DNA from 3 places in the Jeotgalicoccus sp. WY2 genome. Region 3 is predicted to be linked to each of the others. Evidence: riboswitches for the same ligand, from Rfam matches in the RefSeq annotation. Region 3 holds a riboswitch; each other region holds the start of a gene.
What was found. A riboswitch is a leader RNA that binds a small molecule or an ion and turns the genes downstream of it on or off. The one in region 3 is predicted to bind thiamine pyrophosphate.

Region 1 (7,519 bases), 110 kb from region 3:
GCAATTGTTATTGCAAGACAGTTTTTTAAAGATACCGGGCTCAGTAAGGAAGTGAAAGAGAAGATGCTGGCAAAGGCATTTAAGGCAGCTTTCATTACTGTAACAGCCGGCTGGTTTTTCTTTGAATTATTTATGATTATGAGAATAGATCCATCATTTGAAGTCTATCGTCTTGTAATGCTGATTCTTGTGATTATTTCATTTATCGTCTTCGGGCTGAATTTAAAAGTACAGAATCAGCGTCCTGAATAAGTAATCTTTTATTTTAATGCCTCTTCATGATAAGATTAAGAAAATTTAAATAGAAGATTGTAGGTTAATATATGAAGAACTTAATTATTAGAGTAATTAAGGAAACAATGAAAGATCCTGTTAAAAGAGAAAAAGTGATGAATTACGTTAAGCCGATTATTTCCAACTATACAAATAAGAATAATAAGAAGAAATAGAGAAAAATCCGGTCCTCAAAGAGGTCCGGATTTTTATTATTTATCAATATCTATATTCTTTACTTCTCTGACCTTAACGTCTTCATTCTTCACTTCATTGACTCTGATATCATCATGCTTCACAGTGCCTGATACATGCTCCATCTTCTCAACGACTTCTTTTGTAATTACAATTTCTTCTGTTACCACATGTTCCTTAATTACTCTGATACGTTCTTTTGTTACCGGAATTCGAATAATCCCGAGGTCGTCATCCGAGTCTTCTGTATTGTTATAGGTTTCAAACAAAGGCTCGCCTTCAACTGCACGGCGTTCTACCGTGACGTTATCCATATTTACAGGGACATCAAATTCTTCAACTTTTGAATCCGTATATTTCTCAACGACAATTTCTCCTGTTTGGACTTTCTCTTTATTTACTGCAAGCCGTTCTTCACGAAGTTCAAATGTTTCTTCGCCTTCAGGTGTATCCAGTTCAGATTCATCATCAATATAAACAGCAGTTCTCCATTATTCAGAGCGTTCGAATAATTTTCACGTTCCTGATTCGTCATCGTGAGACGCTGGCTGCCGTCAAGCTGTATAAGCAGTTCTTCCAAAGTGTTTCCGGCAGTCATACGCTCGTTCACTCCCGGATAATCCAAGAGGAAATCCTCATAACCGCGAGTCGACACCACAGTTAATTTGTTCTCGGGTACTTTTAAATCTCTGTAATGCTGCAATCTTTCCTGTAAATGACGTTCATTTGCAATCAATTCAATTTGCCCCATAATGTCAAACCTCCATGTAAATTATTACTGCTTTATTCCCCGTATAGACTAAGTGCAAACGGATACCTTGTTGTGATACTCTTTACTTAAACAGCAACAGGGGGAGATGACTAGATGTTTATAGATGAAATCAACGCATTGATTGAAAGCCAGCCGACGAAAGATATTTCTTACAAGATTCAGTTTGATAATAAGGTGTACGTACATAATGAACACCAGGTATATCCTTCTGCCAGCACGATAAAGGTGCCGATCAGCTTAATTAATCTGCAGCAGCATTTTCATAACTATGAAGATATTTCACTTACGGTCGGAAAAAAGGTCGGGGGCTGCGGCGTACTTCATACGCTTCAGAGCGTTAAACGCCTGACGTTATGGGATACGATTGTACTGTCGATTATCGTGTCTGATAATACTGCGTCCAACATGCTGATTGATAATATCGGCATCGAGCGGATCAACGAAGGTTTTACAGCACTCGGTCTGCATGACACAACACTCGCACGTAATTACTATGACACGACAGGCATTAATGAAGGAAAACGCAACGCAACATCTGCCGCTGATATGTTCACGTCGATGCAGTACGTCATTAAAGAAAATGATGTGCTGCCGGAAGAACTCAGACAGGCATTCTTTGAAGTTATGAAAAAACAGCAGATTAACGACAGAGTCGGCGGATTTTTTAATATCGATGAAGACCAAGAGGCCGAATTTATCGCGTCGAAAACAGGATCTGTGACAGCGCTCGAGCATGAATTCGGCATGATTCAGCTTAACGGCAAACAGCTGCTGTTCTCGGTGTTCTCAAATAACTGGCCATCGAACCAAGAAGGCAAACATTTCCTGAATGAGCTTGGTAAAATATTTAAAAAATATATGGATTAGAAAAAAGGCCGGGACAAATTGTCCCGGCCTTTTGCAATTTAATTTACGCCGCTGCTTTACACGCTTCTGCACATTCGAAACATGCTTTCGCACATTGCTGGCAATGATCGTGGTCGTGTTTCTCACACTCAGTGCCGCACGCTTCACAAATCGTCGCACAAACGCCTGCAAGTTCTTTAACAAATGGTGAATTTCTCGTAATTGCTTGTTCTAAATATGCACACATGTCTGCACATTCGCGGTCCAGTCTAATGCACTCCGCCATCATTTTTACGTCCGATTCTTTTAAGCACGCGTCGAAACAATGATTGCACGCTTCCATACATTCGTGCAGTGTCTTAAGTAATTGCTGATGCTGTTCGTGAGCCATTCATTATTCCTCCTTAAAATTATATACAATTTATTAATTCCCGAAGCAAAATCTTTTAAACTGTAGTACAGTGGATGTGTAAAAAAATATAAACGGCTGGGGGCGCACTGTGAGTGCTGAGAGATAATATCGACCCTTTGAACCTGTAGGTTAGTACCTGCGCAGGGAAGTCTGAGCTGATATATGTATAAAATTTCAGCCCGGACCTTCTCATGAGGTTCGGGTTTTTATCGTCTTCAGCTGAAAAGAAAAGGGGATAATATAATGAAGTTTACTGACAGACTATGGAACAGTGTGGAGGATATTTGGAATGGATATCTTCGCCATCCGTTTGTGACCGGGCTAGGTGACGGTACGCTCGAAGTAGATAAGTTTCAGCATTGGCTGAAGCAGGACTATGTCTATCTGGTTGAGTATTCAAGGCTGATGGCAATCGGTGCCGAAAAAGCGCCGGATTTACAGACGATGAATATGTTTTCTGAAATGCTTCACGGGACGCTGTTTGGCGAGATGCAATTGCACCGAAAATATGCTGCGGAGTTCGGTATTGAAGAGAGCGAATTGCTTAGGACGGAATCTTCTGCTGTAAACACGGCTTACACGAGCTATATGCTGAATCATGCACAGCGGGGTGATGCGGCGTCTGTGGCCGCGTGTTTACTAGCCTGTGCGTGGAGTTATAACTATATCGGCAGAGCGTTAGCCGATAAAAACCCGGATCTGGAAAGTAATCCTTATAAGCAGTGGGTTGATACTTATTCCGGTGAGGATTTCAGCGAATTAAATGGTACGGCGATGACCCTTTTGAATGAACTTGCTGATGGGAAACCGGAGCGCGAGCTTAAGCAGCTCGAGGAAATTGTCGTAAAAACGAGTCTGTATGAGTATATGTTTTGGGATATGTGTGAGGCGCGTGAAGAATGGCCTGTTCAGCTGAACTTATAGCTGGTTATGATTTTGCATAAGTTTTCGAAATTGTTAAGGGTCGGTAAATTATGCATATAGATGTTTTATCTGAGGTATGGTGACAGTAACATCAATGATCAGTCTGGAATCTACTATACTTTTTAAGGAGCTGGAACTTTAGATGAAGAAACTTTTAACTGTCGGATCACTTGTAGGCGTATTAGCACTTGCAGCATGCGGAGGAGGAACAGAAGAAGAAGGTACTGAAACAGAAACTGAGGAAACAGGCACGGAAGGTACAGAGACTGAAACAGATACAGAAAGTACAGAAACTGAAGACGATGGTGCTTAAATAAAAATGAATATTATATTGCCGCGGGTGTTTAACCTGCGGCAATTTCTTATAGTTCTGCGGTGTTAAATCATCAAATTATGGGTATATACATATTAATTCAGAAATTAGGAGTGATCGGACTTATGAAGAAATTCGCAGTTGTTTCAACAATGCTCGCAGTACTCGCACTTGCGGCATGCGGCGAGGATACAGAAGATGAAGACACAGGCGTTGAAGAAACGGGCGTCGAAGAGTCTGATATGGAAGACGATATGCTCGACGATTCCGACGACGATGATGAAGAAGACAGCGAAATTGAAGATGATGATTAATAATTGATTAGGTGCTGCCGGGTTCGGCGGCATTTTTTTAATCAGAATGACTTTTTTGTGACTTTCAATGTTCCAGCAAATAATTTTAAGCGTTTTCATTTATAATGGACGGGAATCTAACAAAAACAGAGATGAGAATTTTGTCTCAGACAATTATGAAAGCGCAAACCCCTAATAAGGTAATACTGGGTGTTATTTTATCCATCCTGACTTACGGGCTGTTTGCCCAAGCATTTTTAAACATTGCACCTGAAGTTCAAGCAACTTACAGCACGACGAGCCGCAGTATTATTAACCTGTCTGTCAGTTTAACATCGCTGATTACCGGGATTTTCATGGTCGCAGCAGGAAACATCGCAGATAAGATTGGCTATACGAAGATTACTTATATCGGTATTTTCTTAAGTATTATCGGGTCAATCATTATTATTCTGCCATTCCATACATCATTTTTAATTATCGGACGTATTGTTCAGGGCTTCTCGGCAGCAATGATTATGCCGGCAACTATTTCAATTTTTAATAACATATTTGAAGGCGAGCAGCGCCGCAAAGCGCTCAGTTACTGGTCGCTCGGTGCATTCGGCGGTACCGGTCTTGCATCACTTTTCGCAGGAACGATGGCAACATTCGTTGCATGGCAGTGGATTTTTATCGTGTCGATTGTGCTGTCGATTATCGCTTTATTTTTACTTAAAAACATTAAAGACGTACAAGATAAAAACCGCGGGCCGATTGAATTCGACTTTGCAGGCTTATCTATTTTCGTTGTGATGATCGGTGCAATCAGTATTTTTATTACGCAGGGAGAGGTGCTCGGGTGGGGCAGTCTTACATCGATTCTGCTGATAGCGGTGTTCGTTATCGGACTGATTGTTTTTGTTATTGTAGAACAGCGAAAACATGCGCCGTTTCTCGATTTAACTCTGTTTTCGAATAAAGCATTTTTAGGCACTGTCGTAACGAACTTCCTGTTAAATACAGCGGTCGGTTCGCTCGCATTATTCAATATTTATACGCAGCAGGGACTTGGTATGACTGCATTTTCAGCTGGGCTTATAACGATTCCTTATATTTTAACGATGCTCATTGCCATTAAAATCGGAGAGAAAAGCATCGCTAAACTCGGGCCGAAACCTGCGCTTGTGTCTGCACCCTTACTCTTAGCTGCCGGGTTAATTATGCTGTCTCTGACATTCTTAGGCAGTACGGCATATATTGTTTCCAGCCTGATTGGATTCGGATTTTTCGGTATCGGTATTGGTCTGTTTGCGACACCGGCGCTCGATACGGCCGTGTCAACGACGCCGAAAAATAAAGTCGGCGTTGCGTCTGCGATTTTCAAAATGGCATCGACGCTCGGCGGGGCATTCGGTATTGCGATTATCGTCGCAGTTTACTCGGCACTGTCGAACACAGTTTCAGTCGCAGCAGCGGGGAGCGCGGCGTTTATCGTTAACGTTGTTCTCTTAATAGCGGCATTTGTCTTCGCACTGGTTGTCATTCCAAAAGTCAGTGTGAAAGATAAGTAGCGTGAAGCGGAACTTTTTATGAAGGATAAAAGTTGTGGTAGCATTGAATAAATAAATTGATGCGGGAGCGAATGAGTAATGAAAATTGGAGTTATTTCAGATTTGCATATCGATCGCTACAACAGCGAGACTTTGAAGCAGAAAGACTTTTCTCTCACGCTTGCAAATGAAGTGTCGAGAGAGGCGCTCGACATGCTGCTGATTGCCGGCGACATTTCAAACGACCACGTCCGTTCGTACCGCTTTATGCAGGAACTCGAGCAGATGACCGGTGTGACAATTTATTTCGTGCCGGGCAACCATGACTTTTGGAACTTCAGCGGGGATCAGAAAAGTACCCGCGAAATATATGATTTTTTTAAAGACACGAAATATTTTAAAGAAGGTTCGCCGATTGATCTCGGTGATGACTGGGCACTTGTAATGAATCCGGCCTGGTACGATTATACGTATGCGAGTGACCGTTTTTCTCAGGAACGTTTAAGTCAGCGGGAATTTTACGGCGGCACGTGGCAGGATAAAGTAAAAATAAATTGGGGTATGACGGATCCGGAAGTATCTAAGTTGATGGCGGAACGCGCCGCAGCTGTTTTGGAATCGGTGCGTGATAAAAAGATTATTCTGATGACACACGTCGCGACTCACAAAGCATTCCGTGTGCCGATGCCGAACCGTCTGTTCGATTACTATAATGCATTCATCGGCACATCGGACTTCGATCAGTTTTACGAAGACTACGATATCCGCTACAGCATTATGGGACATATTCATTTTAGACATCAGGTCAGTGAAGGCGGCACGGATTATCTCTGTGCATGTCTCGGCTATAAACGCGAGTGGCGGACGAAAGATATCGTGCATGAAATGCGCGATGCGCTGCAGATTATAGAGATTTAATGATCATGGACCGCCTTCGGGCGGTTTTTTCCATTTTGGCGGGAATTATTTCAGTATTTACAGGTTTATAAATTAACCTGTACGAAATAAAAATAAATCGCTGATTTTCCGTATATATAGTATGAAGGGACTTTTTATAAGGAGGAACTCATGATTATATCGGAACGGAAAATCAGTAAAGAACTCGCGTATTACAGAGCATTAAGTTTTCGGTGCCAGCTGAACGGTGAAGATGCGAAAAAATTATCGGTGCTGGAACGCGGGTTTGCTGGCGAATTTATTTACGATGAAGTATTTGATGATGTTGGGCACGGTTCTGTTTTTGTGTTCCGCGATATTTATTTAGGGATTGAAGATAGTGTTGCACAGTACGATGCGTTAATCGTGAGCGATGCGGGAATTACAGTTAACGAGATTAAAAACTACTCGGGTTTTTATCGTGTGGAAAAGGAGAAGTGGTTTGCCGGGAATTTTGAAGTTCCTGATGATCCGCCGTCTCAGCTGAAGCGTGCGATGAACAAACTGCTCAGGCTTCAGTACATTCACCGGCTGAATTTCGAGATATCAGGGAAAGTTGTGTTTCCGCATATTGATTTCCGATTGAACTGCGATAATCAGGAAGTGCGGAAAAAGCTGGTGATGCGGTCGGAGCTGCGGGATTATTTAAAGCAGTTTAAAAATGATTATGCAGGACGATACGCAGAAGGTATTGTGGACGCGATTTCGGCACATATTATCGATAATCCATATTTTGATAAAAGTGCGGATTTTGAAGCGGTGCGTAAAGGATTATATTGCGGAAACTGCGGGAGTTTTGAGGTTGAGAAATTATCATATCACTTCTTTTGTACTTCATGCGGGTCTAAAGAAACGAAAGAATATCACATCATTCGGGCATTGAGTGATTATACTGTTTTGTTTATGAATGAAAAACTGACAAGGAAACGATTTTTGGAGTTTATCGATTATAGACTAAGCCCGCGCACGGTTGTGAGAATGCTGGGTAAATATTGTACTCGTTTCGAGATGAGTACGGCGAGC
Region 2 (7,519 bases), 500 kb from region 3:
ATCGCTTTGCCCAGTACGATTTCAGCATCGCCTTTTGCGTAGAGGTTTGCTGTATCGAAATGGTTAATCCCGTGATCCAGTGCATAATCTACAAAGTGATTTGCAGTTTCCTGGGACATATCTGCTGCACCTTCAAAGCCTTTTGTGCCGCTAAATGGAATAGTCCCAAGTGAATATTTAGAAATATTTAATCCTGAATTACCAAGTAAGTTGTAATCCATTACTATCCCTCCAATATATAGACAGTAAATATATTCCCTGCAGCTGCCTCTGTGAAACTTAAGTATGATTTAGATGTATTCAGGGTATACAGATTAAAGAATGATAAATTTAAAATTTACAGGAGGACTCTTAATGACAGAGACAGTACTTATTACAGGTGCCGGAACAGGTTTCGGAAAAAATATCGCATTCGCATTGGCGGAAAAAGGTTACCCGGTCATCGCAACAGTGGAAGTAATGTCGCAGGTCTCGGCTATGGAGCAGGAGGCGAAAGAACGCGGTGTGACGATGCAGATTGAGAAGCTGGATGTAACAAATGCTAAAGACCGTGAAAAAGCATGGTCATGGGATATTGATGTGCTGGTGAATAATGCAGCTGTAAAAGAAGGTGGATCATTAGTAGATATACCCGAAGAAAATTTACGACACCAGTTTGAGGCAAATGTTTTTGGCCCGATACTCTTAACTAAAGGATTTGCCCGTAAAATGGTGGAGAACAAGAGCGGACGAATCGTCTTCGTATCGTCTGTATCCGGAATTACAACTAATCCGCTGTCAGGCCCTTACTCTGGCTCTAAACATACTGTAGAAGCGTTTGCAATGTCATTAAGCAAAGAACTGCAGGAGTTTAATGTAGAAGTTTCAACAATTAATCCGGGGCCTTATTTAACTGGATTTAATGACCGTGAATTTGAAACATGGAAAAACTGGGAAACAGACCTTAATAAAAATGTGTTTGATTACAGTAAGACAGCATTCCCGAGTGAACAGTTCGACCCTCGTGAAGTGACAGAACCTGCGATTAAAGTAATTCTTGGGGAAACGACACAATACCGCAATGTTATTCCTGAAAAAATGGTTTCAGGACTGAAAGAAAAACAGCAAGCTGTCTGGGATAAAAAAACGACAGACGGTCTCGGTCAACGAGACGAAACAGTGCAGAAATCTTATGATATTGAACCGGGAACTCCAGCAGAATAAGAAATGAAGAAAGAACTGCTTAACAATTTGTTAAGCAGTTCTTTCTATCTTGCGTCTGTAGTATCAAATGGTGTAATCATTGTGCCCAGCTGAATCGACAACCATAGTGCAGCACCAGTCAGGACCAGTAAATATAAATCATGCTTTGAGAACGATGTTCTATAGTAATACGTGCGGCTGCCGTCAGTGAATCCTTTTGATTCCATCGCGATACCGAGCCTGTATGCTCTTCTTATACTCTGGCTGAGGAGTGTAATAATTGTTGACTTTAGACCTTTAAAGCCGGAAATATACTTTTATGAATGAGTGCTCTTCTGACTTTCCTCGCTTGTCTGAGCTGGAAGTATTCAGTAATAATAATCGGAACCATCCTTATTGCTGCCATAAAAGAATAGGCATACTTCGGTTTCACTTTCAGCTGAATCATCAGTGCGTAAAATACATCGGTAATTTTTGATGTAAATATGACTAACGCTCCAAATAACGACAATGTAACGCCGCGCATCGTTATGTGAATCCCTCTGATAAAGCTTTCCTCTGTTATATGAATAATGCCGTAGCGAAAAAGCGTTTCTGACCCTTCACCGTAAAAAATCATATACAGACTGGAGATAAATCCGGATATAAAAATGAATATCAGGAGGAGTATCAGATACTTCAATTTTACACCGCTTAAGATGAGCAGCATAAGGAGCATCAGCATTGTTAGGTGAAACAGAACATTGGGATTATGAATAAAGATCACCATAACGAAAAGTATTGCTGCGAGCAGAATTTTAGTCAGCGGGTTTGCATAATCTATAAACGTCTTATATTTTTTAACTGCTTCAAACATAATCTGTCATCTTCTCCCTGAGCATCTGATTTTCAATAATTAAACGTCTGCCGGGATAGCGGATCTTAATATTTTCATCATGCGTAATCATAATTATCGTCGTACCGACAGCAGTCATTTCATGAAACATACGGAGCAGGCGAAATGCATGCTTCTGATCCAGACCGAATGTCGGTTCATCCAGCAGCAGCACTGTCGGCACACCGCCGAGAGCTGTAGCGACGCTTAACCGTCTCTGTTGCCCTGTGGAAATTTCCAGAGGATGAAGATGTGCCACACTGTTAAGACCCATCTGTTTTAAAATGATTTCAGTCTGGCGCACTGCTTCGGTATATTCAAAATGCGGTTCCATATTAATAAATATTTCATCGAAAACTTTATGCGTAATAAACTGCAGCTCCGGATTTTGAAATACGGGGTACACTTCACCTGCAAACTGCTTTGTTTTTTTAATACGTTTACTTTTATAATAAACAGCACCATCTGCAGGAATGAGTTTCATTATAGCTGACAGCAGACTTGATTTCCCCGTGCCATTTTTCCCTTCGAGCGTAACCCATTCACCTTTTTTAATAGTTAAATGATCGACATTCAGAATGTCCATTCCGCGCCGCTCGATGTGTAAGTTTTTTAATTCCAGCAACGCCTCATTGTCAGGCTTTATCAGGTCGAATACAGGTGCATCCTGCCATGAATCGGGGTGCCAGACACCATAATCATTTAAGAGCTGTTTATGGTGCTTCAGCACATCATCAGGTTTCCCTTCATGAATAATCTGGGCGCTATCGTTCATCAATATGACCTGGTCCACTTTATCCCATATATAGTCGACACGGTGTTCGACAATAACAACGGTCCGGTCGCTCCAGATTCCTTCAATAACGTTCCATAGTGAAGCTGCAGACTCATCATCGAGCATGCTCGTCGGTTCGTCGAGAAACAGAGTGTCCGGTTTTTGCAGCAGTGCTGAAGCAATAGCGAGCTTCTGCTTCATTCCGCCGGATAAATTATTAATATTTAATGTCAAAGGTACATCGAGTCCAGTCTGCCCGAGTGCTTCCATCATCATTAGTTCCATATTTTCTTTTGGAATACTTCTATTCTCTAAAATAAAAGCGAGCTCTTCTGCAACTGTCGGCATAGTGAACTGAGAATCGGGGTCCTGAAATACATAAGCATTATTTTAGGATGTTTAGGTTCAGCTTCATCGGCGTATGATGACCTGGTGGATTAATCGCCCATTACATGTAACAGCGTACTTTTCCCTGAACCGCTTGGACCGAGGAGCAGTACTTTCTCACCTGATTTAACTGAAATATTCAAATCGGTAAACAATTTAGATGGTGCCTCAGGAAATTTTAAATTCAGTTTCTTGATATCGATTTTTGACATACTATAATCCTTCATGTGAATTATCAGCTCTTTGACCGACAAACTTTAAAACGCCGGTTTCTTTAAGCGCTTTGTAAAGCAGATGCCCGAGCCAACCCGCAACAAACGCTCCGCTTAGTATTCTAAAACTGAACATTAGTGCGAGGTTCCATGTCTCAAGGTGTCCAAGATAACCATAATACCAGTCGAGCGGCAGTGTAGATAATGCTGCTGCGATACCAGCAAGAACCGCGGTCATCAGACTCGTGCTTTTATATCTGAAGAACATAAAAACAAGTTCGCAGACCAGGCCCTGTATTAACCCGTACATAATCAATGAAATATCAAACTGTAAGAGGACAATCGTTTCACCGGAAGCTGCTGCGAATTCCGCAATCAGTGCAACACCGGGTTTCCTGATAATTAAATAAGCAACAATTGCAGCGATAAACCACATGCCGTAGACCAGTTCATTTAAATGCAGTCCAAACGGCTGCAGAATTGTGTAAATTCCACCCCATAGAGAGTAGATTACAGCGAAAACGAGCGCAATAACAACAGTAATTAAAACATCAGTGAGTGTTAAACTATTTCTTTTTGCCATGTTGAAGCCTCCGTTATAAATTTCAAACAAAAAAACACACCACTAACGGAATGGTGTGCATATAAAAATGCCACTTCCCTACGCTAGTATAATCTAGATCAGGTGATAAGGGTCAATCTCAGTCCGATGCGGACGCCCCCAGTGGTGGTGAATTCATTATTTGATTATCACTATCATAGTCCACTTATGTGAATTTGTGAAGCAGCATTTATTTGTAGCATTTATTTAATGATGGTAATCCCCTGTTTGTCAGTTTCATATAGCGTTACTTTGAGCAGTTCATCATCAGCAGGCAGATTTTTATCAAACTGCTCAAACAGCCAGTAAGCAATGTTTTCTGCTGTTGTATTCATTGCAGGCAGTGTTTCATTGAGGAGACAGTTATCGAGTTTAACAGCGATGTGTTCATCGTAAATTTTATCGATTAAATGGAAATCAGTCGCGAGACCAGTGTCGTTTACCATAGAAGATATTTCCAAATTAAATGTGTAACGGTGATTTTTTAAATCTTTAAACACAGTTTTTGAAAAAAATATCCGATTGTCGCATGTGAATTCGTAATTTTTATGAATAATGACCTTCTCATTAAAATATTTAAATTTTTCAGGCGGCTGTATATCGTTAATATTCATTTAATACCCCTTTAAAAATCAATTTAGTTAATTATACCCAATCACAATACCAATTTTCAAATGCGTCATATTATTGACAGAATTTTCTGTTATGATAATCTTAAATAAAATCCTTTCGTTTTTCGAAAGACTTACATCATTTATTCAAAACAAGGGGGAATTGTATGAAACAATTTTTAAAACGTTTTGGAACAATACTTACTTTAGCGTTACTGCTTATGTCGACAGCGAATCCAGCAGTATCAGGGGCAGCGTATGAACCTGATTACACAGAAGAAAATGATGTGGCAACAGCTCATGAAGGGATGGTTGTATCCGCACATCCGCTTGCTTCAGAGGCAGGTTACGATGTTCTTGCCAAAGGCGGGAATGCAATGGACGCAGCGATTGCAATGCAATACGTCTTAACTGTAGCTGAACCGATGATGTCAGGCATAGGCGGCGGCGGTTTTATGATGGTATATGAAGAGCAAACGGGAGAAACATCTATCATAAACAGCCGAGAACGTGCACCTGGCGGTGCTGATTCTGAAATGTTCCTTGATGATGAAGGAGAAGCTTTACCTTTTGAAGAACGCGTCAGAAGCGGTAAATCAGTAGGAGTTCCGGGAACATTGCGAGGTCTGGAAGAAGCACATGAATCCTGGGGAACGATTGATATGGCAGAACTGATTGCTCCGGCTGTATCTCTTGCCGAAGAAGGGTTTGCTATAGACGATTTCCTTGCTAATCAAATTGCAGATAACGCTGATAAACTGCAGGCTACTGCTGCCAGTGAAGTATTTTTTAATGAACAGGAACCGTTAGTTGAAGGTGACGTGCTGGTGCAGAAAGATTTAGCGAAGACTTTAAGTCTAATCAGAGATAATGGCATTGATTACTTCTATAACAGTGAGATTTCCGAGGCTGCCGCAAATGCAGTTCAGGAATTTGGGGGATCAATGACAGCGGAAGATCTGTCAAATTATGAAGTAACATGGGATGAACCAATCTGGGGAGAGTTTAACGGCTATGATATTGCTACAATGCCTCCTCCAAGCTCCGGCGGGGTATTTATGCTGCAGATGCTTGGTATATTAGATGACTTTGATTTATCGCAGTATAAATTCTCCGGAGAAATATCATTTATTAGCAGAAGCGATGCACTTGGCGTATGCAGATCGTGCTGAATATGCAGGGGATCCAGAATTTGTGGATGTACCTGTTGAAGGATTACTGAATCCCGATTATATCGATGAGCGCAGAGCGTTAATCAGTATGGATGAAGTTAATGAGAAACCGGAAGCGGGAGATCCGTGGAAGTATCAGAAAGGAACAGATGAGGTCGATAATGTCGAACAGCCGGGCGATAAAGTTGACGGCCAGACGACTCACTTTTCTGTAGCGGATAAGTACGGCAATGTTGTATCGTATACTACAACGATTGAGCAGGTTTTTGGTTCAGGTATTATGGTACCTGAATATGGATTTATGCTGAATAATGAACTGACAGACTTTGATGCTGAACCGGGCGGTGCAAATGAAGTACAGCCCAACAAGCGTCCGTTAAGCAGCATGACACCGACAATTGTATTCGATAATGGAACACCCTCAATGACTGCAGGATCACCGGGCGGACAGACGATTATAACGTCAGTTCTTCAGACAATTATCAACACGTATGAATATGAACTCGATGTACATTCTGCTGTAACAGAACCGCGGATCTTCACGAGTGATTTAGAATCATACAGATTTGAAGAAGCGTACCGCAGGAAGTAATTAATCAGCTTAATGAGATGGGACATAACTTTGAAGAGGAATCTGAACCTATAGGCAATGTCAGCAGTATTCAAATTGATCCGGAAACGGGAGAGTTTACAGGTGCTACTGACAAAAACAGAAATGGTGCAGCATTTGGACTGCAGTCACAGAATTAATACTTAAAGATGAACCGGATTTTTCGGTTCATCTTTTTTAATAACTTCTATGCTTTTGGTATGAACTTCTCTAAAACGGGAATAGATAAATAAAGGCAGTTGCGAACTAATCTTTTAAGGAGGATTTATCATGCGTAAACGAACAAAGTTTATTATTGGAGCAGGGCTCGCAGCAGGAGTGCTTTATGCATCTAAGACAGAAGCGGGACAGTTAATTAAAGGTGCAGTAAATAAATGGACGGATGATGACTATATTATTAATCTCGGTAAGCCTGATGAGGCAAGAGATGCAAATATGGTGGATGAAGGCGATGACAAGCGTATTATACTATTACGAGCTACGGGATAAGGCATCTGAACAGGGAGATAAATACGCATAAAAAAGCCGGGATATCCCGGCTTTTTGTTTAGCTGAATAAGTTTATGAAGAACACGATAACGGGAATGTTAACGATATCAATAAGGAATGCTCCAACGACCGGTACGATTAAGTAAGCGGTCTTCGAAGAACCGAACTTAGATGTAACTGCATCCATGTTAGCCATAGCTGTAGGAGTTGCACCTAATCCACTCCCGATCATACCGTTAATCATCACGACTGCGTCATAGTTCTTCCCTAGCAGTCTGTAGACGATAAACATCGTATATAAAATAATGAAGATAACATGAACCGAAACAATCAGCAGAATCGGCAGTGCCAGATCAGCGAGTTCCCACAGTTTTATGCTCATCAATGCGAATGATAGGAATAAACCTAAAGAAACCGCACCGATTTTATCGTTTACAGTCGTATCGAAATTAAATGATATTCTGTCCTGTGAAGCATCGAGAAGTGTTCTAACGACAATCGCAACAAACATCGCACCTACATAATCGGGTAAAATAACTCCAGTTAAATCGGAGAAGATACTTCCGATATACGTGCCGAGAGCCATAGCAAATGTAATAATGGCAA
Region 3 (7,519 bases):
GGGTGATAAAGAATGATGAACAAAGTATTGCTTGTCGGCGAACTTATCAGCAATAATGTTATTGCAAAAAATGCGCAGGGGAGTGTAAATGCATTTATCATTGCAACAGTTCGAGCACCAAAGGATACAAGGAGGGATAAAGAAGTCCACTTCCTCTATTGTAAAGCTTTTGGTAAAAGTATACCGGGTGTGCTTGACGAAACGAAAGCCGGTGACATTTTATGTGTCAGCGGCCAGCTCGCAACCACATCATTTACTAAAAAAGACGGATCAAGAGAATACCGCATGGAAATATGGGCAGAGAGCATAAAACATGTACCGGATAAGATTCAGGAACGCACTGATATATCCAATCCGTCCCGCTTAATTGAACAAGCAGTACATCATTATAATATCAATGAATCACTTGGCGAAAAGTATGTACATACACTCAGCCAGGAAAAAGCAGAACAGAAAAGCGAAAAAGAAAAGCATATTGAAATGATTTCAAGCATTGTAGATGAAAACGACAACGACAAGAACAAGCCCGCACCGGACGATAATAAAGCAAAAGTCTCCTAATAAATAACGTACCCTCTTGAACTGTGTTCTACACTCATTCATTTCTCACACACATGCATACTGATGACCAGCTGCGGTTCATCAGTATGCTTTTTAATGTTTAAAGAAATAGATTCTTTACAGCCGTTACTGTTATGTTACAAATGACAGACTAGTCAGTCGGATTGCAACATATATTTACCCATTACATAAACTTTACAAAGTCTGATTTGATAACGTTCCGTGTACTTTTAAAAAAACGGCTGGAAACTATGCTGTCACTGATACAGAGAATGTGTAATATAACTTGTCATTCAGAAATGAGTTTGTAACAAAATTGTAAAATAACAGCTGTCTTATTATATGCCTGTAACCTATGAAACATAATTATCCTCTATAATATGAAATAGTTAAAAAAACGAAAACGACAAAAAAAGGTCGTAAAATATATTAACAAATTATTTTTGGAGGAAGACATTTATGAAGAAAGTATTAGCTTTAGGTGCAGCAGTCGCTGTATCAACGACGATTCTTACAGTGCAGAAGCAGCATCTCATACAGTAGAATCAGGAGACTCACTTTGGGCTCTTGCTGAAGAAAATAACGTAACTATTGAATCAATTAAAAAAGAAAATAAATTAACTTCTGATATTATCGTTCCAGGTCAGATTATTGAAATCGACGGCGAGAAAGAAGAAAAGAAGAAGTTAAAGAAGAAGATAAAGAAGAAACAGAAATTTACACAATCAAAGCAGGCGATACATTATTTGAAATCGCAGTTGAATTTGATGTAACTGTTGCAGATCTTAAAGAATGGAACAACTTATCATCAGATCTTATTTTTGAAGGTAAAGAATTAATCGTTTCAGGTGACGCAGTACAAGCTGCAGCACCAGTAGAGGAAGCGCCGGCAGTTGAGGAAACTCCAGCAGCTCCTGCACAGGAACAAACATACGAAGAGCCTGCTCAAACTGAAAACACAGATACTAGCTACAACAACCAGTCTGAAGAGCCTGCACAAACAGCACCTGTACAGCAGCAACCTGTACAGCAGCCAGCTCCACAGACACAAAATGTCAGCACAAGCTCTAATTCTAACAGCGGCTTAAACTGGGGTGCTTTAGCAGCATGTGAATCAGGCGGCAACGCTAGCGTAGTAAGTTCAAATGGTCTATACCACGGACTTTACCAGTTTGATGCTCAAACTTGGCAGTCAGGGGCGGTTCTGGTGTAGCTTCAGACGCATCAGCAGCTGAACAGACTCAAAGAGCACAGCAGTTATATGATTCAAGAGGTTCACAGCCTTGGCCTGTATGCGGTGCGAGACTGTAATATAAATAAAAATTTTAAAGATCAGGACAATTGTCCTGATCTTTTTTCATGTCTAAAATGAATATGGTAAAATTGAACTGAAAACTAGGAGTAGGACTAGGGAGGGATTGCCGATGCTAAGTCTTAATAAGGTATCAAAACATTTCGGGAAAGTGCGCGCTGCTGAAAATCTTTCTTTTACATTAGAAAAAGGTGAAGTTTTTGGTTTTATCGGGCCGAATGGTGCAGGTAAATCGACGACGATACGAATGATTATCGGCGCATTGAAACCGACACAGGGAGAAATTCTGTACGACGGCAAAAATATAAAGAAAAATAAAAAATACATTGAAAAAATTGCTTACGTCCCGGGAGACGTTAATTTGTGGGGGAATTTAACCGGCGAAGAAGTTATTAATTTTATGATGAAGTCACGCGATTACAAAAATGACGATGAAAAATTGCGTCTGATCGGTAAATTTAAACTCGACGGCAGTAAAAAATGTAAGACGTATTCGAAAGGGAACAGACAAAAAGTTGCACTGATTTGTGCATTTCTAAGTGACGCAGAACTTTTAATATTTGATGAACCGACAACAGGACTTGATCCGTTAATGGAACGTGTATTCCATGAAGAAGTAATACAGGCGAAATCGACGGGCAAAACAATTCTGCTGTCCAGCCATATTTTATCGGAAGTGGAGAAGCTGGCTGACCGTATTGCGATCATTAGAAATGGTGAAATTATAGAGTCGGGAAGCATGAAAGAACTGCGGCATATTACCAGAATGGAATACATTGTCGAGACGGATGATGATATTACTGCACTAAAACACCGCAGTTTCGTTCATGAATTTTCCGAGTCACCTGACGGATATCATCTGTTTATCGATAATGATAAAATTCCGGAATTTCTGAAGTATTTAAAATTATATAATCTGAAAAATTTAACGACGGCACCGCCGCGGCTGGAAGATATTTTCATGCGCTATTATGAGGGCGCAAAATGACTTATTTTAAATTGCTGATGAAAAATCTGAGAATGAAAGCAGCGCTCTGGATATTTGCATTGTGCGGTTTGTCGATATCGGTACCGCCGGTATTTAACGGGCTGTACAGTACCGCGGCGGAGCAGGAAGGTATGAAAATGACCGTCGATAATCCTGCAATGGTTGCGCTGATTGGACCGGTACCGGGCGGAGATTATACATCAGCTGTTATGTTCGGTCACCAGATGCTGATGTTTATGGCACTGTTTCACGGCCTGTTCGGTATTTTGATTGCGAACGGTATTGCCCGGAGAGCTGAAGAGTCAGGATTAACAGAGTATGTACTTAGTGCCGGTATCAGCAAGAAGACAATTGTTACGTCTCAGCTGATGAGCGGAATTTTAATAAATTCACTTGTTTTTATTATATTATTCGGCGGTTTAAGCTTGTATGATATCGAAGGGCTTTCTATTACTGGAAATTTATACTATGCACTTGGACTGGCATTGTTTGGTCTATTGTTTTTCGTTATGACTCTTGTAATCGGAAATTTATTTGACAGTGGAGATATGACATTCGGCATCGCTCTGTCACTGCTGATTATATTTTATTTATACCGCGCGGTGACCGATGTCATGAATACAGCATACTCTGTAATTTCACCATATCACTGGTTGTCCCGGATTGAAGTATATGGAGATAATAGAGAAATATGGCTGATACCGTTCACTGTAATTTTAATTTTGATAATACTCAGCTATGTATTATTTTTAAAGCGGGATATCGGAGACAGTTATATAAAAATTGGTAAGGAAAAGAATTTGAGAAAAATATACAGTTATCCGAAATTAGCTTTTATTAATATGAGAGTAATGATAATCAGCTGGCTCATCGGACTATTTGCTGCCGGTTTGTCGTACGGATCCATATTCGGTGATTTAGAAAGTCTAATCGGAGAAAATGATATGCTCCGGGAGTCGCTCGGCAGCAATGATGCGGCAGGGTTCTTTATCAGCATGCTGCTCGTTATTTCAGCGCTGATGGCTGCGGTGCCTGCTCTGATGATTACCGGGCGCATGCTTAACGAAGAGAAAGACGGACGTCTTGAAGTGATTATCGCTGGTACAATGAACCGGAAAGTGTCCCGCACGAAAGTGTTTATCACACATTATCTGTACGGAGTTGCTGCCGGTGTTTCATCGTTTCTCCTCACCATACTCGGCATGTATCTCGCGAGTATGAATGTTGATGATTTAAGTATTACGATTAAAGATTATGTGCTTTCTGCTGTAAATTACAGTGCGGGCATTATATTTATTATAGGAGTATCTGCACTTTTTGCCGGCATTTCTAAAAAACTTCATCTTGCAGCATGGCTCTACGCAGCTTATATATTCTTTGCGAATTATTTCGGCGTACTGATCAATATCGATGAAGTATTTAATGCTCAGTCCATTTTATTATTTAAGCAATATGCCTTATGAAAGTATGGATATTCCAGCAGTCTTAATTATTGCGGGTCTTGGCATTATGCTTCTGATGATTGGAACGGCTGTATTTAAGCGCCGCAATTTGCTTTGATGCTTAAAAGAATTGTGTTACGCTTGTGTCAATAAAAACAATAAAACCCACTGGGGGCGCCGATACGGCTGAGATAGCGAATGCTTGTCCCTTTTCACCTGATCCAGATCATGCTGGCGTAGGGAAGTGCTGATGATTACAGGGAAGTTCTCTGAATCTACTCTGCCTACTTCGCCCCGGGAAGTGGGCTTTTATTATAGGAGGACATATTTTATGGTTGAATTTCCAATTGGTTTAACTGTTGCAGGCACTGATCCGACAGGCGGTGCAGGAATACTCGCAGATCTTAAGGCAATGCATTCACGGGCGTTTCGGAAGGCGGCGGGGTGACATCACTGACGGCGCAAAACACACTCGGGGTGCAGGACGTTTACAACGTGCCGGCGGATTTTATCGACAAAGAACTGAACAGTATATTTTCAGATGAAGTGCCGCATGCGATGAAGACCGGAATGGTCGCCGAGGCGGATATGATGACTGTAATTGCGGACTACATTAGAAAATACAATATTCCCTACGTAATGGATCCGGTAATGATTGCAACGAGCGGGGACCGCTTGATGACGGACGCATCGATGTCGACGCTGATTGATACGCTGATTCCTCTGGCAACGATAGTGACGCCGAATCTGCACGAAGCAGAAGCGATTACAAAGATGACAATCCGGACGGAAGAAGATATTCACCGGGCGCTGAAAATATTCACTGATGATATGGGCGCAGAGAGTGTCATTATTAAAGGCGGTCATCTGTCAGGTGATGCGACTGATTATTTATATGACGGTATAAATATTTCAACATTAACAGCAGCACGCATCGACACGGATCAGACTCATGGAACAGGCTGTACGTTTTCGGCAGTTTTAACTGCGGAGCTTGCGAAAGGCCGGACGATTGATGAAGCGTTCAAAACGAGTAAAGCGTATATTACCAATGCGATACAAAATTCACCAGGTATCGGCAAAGGCAGCGGACCGGTGAACCATTTCAGTTATAAAGGGGAGTAATTATAATGATAGAACAGTTAAAAAAGACGTGCCGCTCGTTGTGTGCATTACGAATGATGTCGTGAAGCCGTTTACTGCAAACAGTCTCTTGGCACTCGGCGCATCTCCGATTATGAGCGGTGAAAAAAGTGAAGCGGCGGATATTTTAAAACATGCGGGCGCATTGCTGTTAAACATTGGCACATGCTCGGAAGATAAAGTAATGCTGTATGAAAAGATGGCGAACTATGCTAATCAGTATAATATTCCCGTGGTACTGGATCCGGTAGGCTACGGCGCTTCGGCTTTTCGCAGAAATTTAACGGATAAACTGCTGAGTGATTATGACATTGCGCTGGTTAAAGGCAATGCTGGGGAAATACATGCATTAAGCGGCCGGGAAGCTGTGTCTAAGGGTGTTGATTCTATTATTGAAGGAAATACTCTTGATATTGCCCAAGCGGCACATGGGGTATTACACGTGCCTGTGCTGGTTACCGGTGAAACAGATGCACTGGTTACCGGTGAACAGATATAGTAATGCACAACGGTCATCATTATCAGGAAAGAATTACAGGATCCGGCTGTGTGCTCGGTGCAATAGCAGCATCCTTTTTAGCTGTTGAAAACAAGGCGGATAGTATTGTTAATGCGGTAAGCCTGTATAATATAGCAGCTGAAAAAGCAGCAGCATCAGCAGGAGGGCCCGGGACATTTGCGGTTCAGCTTATCGATGAAATTTATAATTTTAATGAAGATGACTACACTGCGAAAAGAGTGAACTATTAATGAATAAAGAAATTATGAGATTATATCTGATAGCGAGCTCCGGCAGTTTTAAAAATCCGCTCGGAGATTTGGAAACTGCATTCAAGTCAGGTGTGACATGCTTTCAGCTGCGGGAAAAAGGGCAGTGATATTAAAACAGGCGAAGACCTTAAAGATTTTGCAATGGAAATTAAGTCGCTGTGCAGACAATACGAGGTGACATTTATTATTAACGACGATGTAAAACTGGCTGAAGAAATCGAAGCAGACGGCATTCACATCGGCCAGGATGATATGGAACCTGATATGCTGCCTGACTATTTTAACGATAAAATTATCGGTTTATCGGTTGGCAGCGTAAAGGAACTTGAAGCGAGCAGCCTCGACAGAGTATCTTATCTCGGCATCGGTCCGGTATTCAGCACTTTATCGAAAGATGATGCCGGAGATGCTATCGGTACAAATGGTTTAAAACAAGTAGTGAACAGAACAAAACTGCCGACTGCAGCAATAGGCGGCATAACTGAACAAAACTATAAATCCTGCCTCGAAAACAACGCAGACGGCATTTGTGTTATCTCGGCGATTACCAAATCGGATAATATTGAACAAACCGTGACAGCTTTGTTGCAGTAACTTTGTGAAATATTGTACGGATACTATGAAATTGGTTTTTATACACATTTATTATGGTACAATTTTTTATGTGAGATAAAACTTAGAGGTGAAGAAATGATTAAAAAGTGGCTATTACCAGCGACTATGGTACTCGTACTGTTCCTCGCCGGGTGTGACTATTCCGAACCTGAGAATAGAGACGGCTTCTTCTATAACACTCGTCCAGCCAATGGATACGTTACTGCATTGGCTAGGAGATAATCTGGACAATAACTATGGTCTGGCTATTATCGTCATCACGCTGATTGTGAGACTAGCAATTTTCCCATTCATGATGCGTACATACAAAAATCAGATGATGATGAGAGAAAAAATGAAGATTGTCAAACCTGAAATGGAAGCAATCCAGCAGCGAGTTAAAGTTGCGACGACACAGGAAGAAAAAATGGCAGCCCAGCAGGAAATGATGGGTCTTTATAAGAAGCATGATATAAATCCGCTGAACATGGGTTGTTTACCTATTCTTATACAAATGCCGGTTGTTATGGCGTTATACTTTGCATTAAGATTCCCTTCAGAAGGCGGAATCACTTCTCATCCGGACTTCTTATGGATGAACTTAACACAAACAGACTACTTCATGGTTGCAATTGCAGGTATTGTATACGCGATTCAGGCATGGGTATCAACACGATATGTAGCAGAAGAGCAACGCAAACAAATGCA

Region 1: another riboswitch for thiamine pyrophosphate. It lies ahead of tenA (thiaminase II); the one in region 3 lies ahead of thiD (bifunctional hydroxymethylpyrimidine kinase/phosphomethylpyrimidine kinase).
Region 2: another riboswitch for thiamine pyrophosphate. It lies ahead of G4D76_RS08610 (ECF transporter S component); the one in region 3 lies ahead of thiD (bifunctional hydroxymethylpyrimidine kinase/phosphomethylpyrimidine kinase).

Annotation. Positions count from the first base shown of each region.
Region 1 is NZ_CP049818.1:1,083,151-1,090,669, reverse strand. Features, by position in the region: gene G4D76_RS06445 (hypothetical protein) at 1-252, shown strand, start outside; gene G4D76_RS15885 (hypothetical protein) at 324-449, shown strand; gene G4D76_RS06440 (YsnF/AvaK domain-containing protein) at 486-839, opposite strand; gene G4D76_RS06435 (hypothetical protein) at 866-1,219, opposite strand; gene G4D76_RS06430 (serine hydrolase) at 1,334-2,107, shown strand; gene G4D76_RS06425 (four-helix bundle copper-binding protein) at 2,151-2,477, opposite strand; TPP riboswitch at 2,566-2,662, shown strand; gene tenA (thiaminase II) at 2,742-3,422, shown strand; gene G4D76_RS06415 (hypothetical protein) at 3,565-3,735, shown strand; gene G4D76_RS06410 (hypothetical protein) at 3,861-4,049, shown strand; gene G4D76_RS06405 (MFS transporter) at 4,190-5,581, shown strand; gene G4D76_RS06400 (metallophosphoesterase) at 5,660-6,478, shown strand; gene G4D76_RS06395 (nuclease-related domain-containing protein) at 6,629-7,519, shown strand, end outside.
Region 2 is NZ_CP049818.1:1,476,471-1,483,989, forward strand. Features, by position in the region: gene G4D76_RS08590 (aldo/keto reductase) at 1-221, opposite strand, end outside; gene G4D76_RS08595 (SDR family oxidoreductase) at 355-1,203, shown strand; gene G4D76_RS15015 (hypothetical protein) at 1,248-1,409, opposite strand; gene G4D76_RS08600 (energy-coupling factor transporter transmembrane component T family protein) at 1,472-2,038, opposite strand; gene G4D76_RS15985 (ATP-binding cassette domain-containing protein) at 2,031-3,179, opposite strand; gene G4D76_RS15990 (ATP-binding cassette domain-containing protein) at 3,269-3,430, opposite strand; gene G4D76_RS08610 (ECF transporter S component) at 3,432-4,013, opposite strand; TPP riboswitch at 4,072-4,163, opposite strand; gene G4D76_RS08615 (6-pyruvoyl trahydropterin synthase family protein) at 4,235-4,645, opposite strand; partial or broken gene ggt (gamma-glutamyltransferase) at 4,810-6,564, shown strand; gene G4D76_RS08625 (hypothetical protein) at 6,695-6,913, shown strand; partial or broken gene gltS (sodium/glutamate symporter) at 6,972-7,519, opposite strand, start outside.
Region 3 is NZ_CP049818.1:977,798-985,316, reverse strand. Features, by position in the region: gene G4D76_RS05830 (single-stranded DNA-binding protein) at 13-561, shown strand; gene G4D76_RS05825 (LysM peptidoglycan-binding domain-containing protein) at 1,005-1,334, shown strand; gene G4D76_RS16375 (LysM peptidoglycan-binding domain-containing protein) at 1,277-1,774, shown strand; gene G4D76_RS05815 (ABC transporter ATP-binding protein) at 1,986-2,861, shown strand; gene G4D76_RS05810 (ABC transporter) at 2,858-4,324, shown strand; TPP riboswitch at 4,464-4,563, shown strand; partial or broken gene thiD (bifunctional hydroxymethylpyrimidine kinase/phosphomethylpyrimidine kinase) at 4,635-5,428, shown strand; gene G4D76_RS15870 (hydroxyethylthiazole kinase) at 5,457-5,945, shown strand; gene G4D76_RS15865 (hydroxyethylthiazole kinase) at 5,948-6,196, shown strand; gene G4D76_RS15860 (hypothetical protein) at 6,196-6,324, shown strand; gene thiE (thiamine phosphate synthase) at 6,359-6,811, shown strand; partial or broken gene yidC (membrane protein insertase YidC) at 6,908-7,519, shown strand, end outside.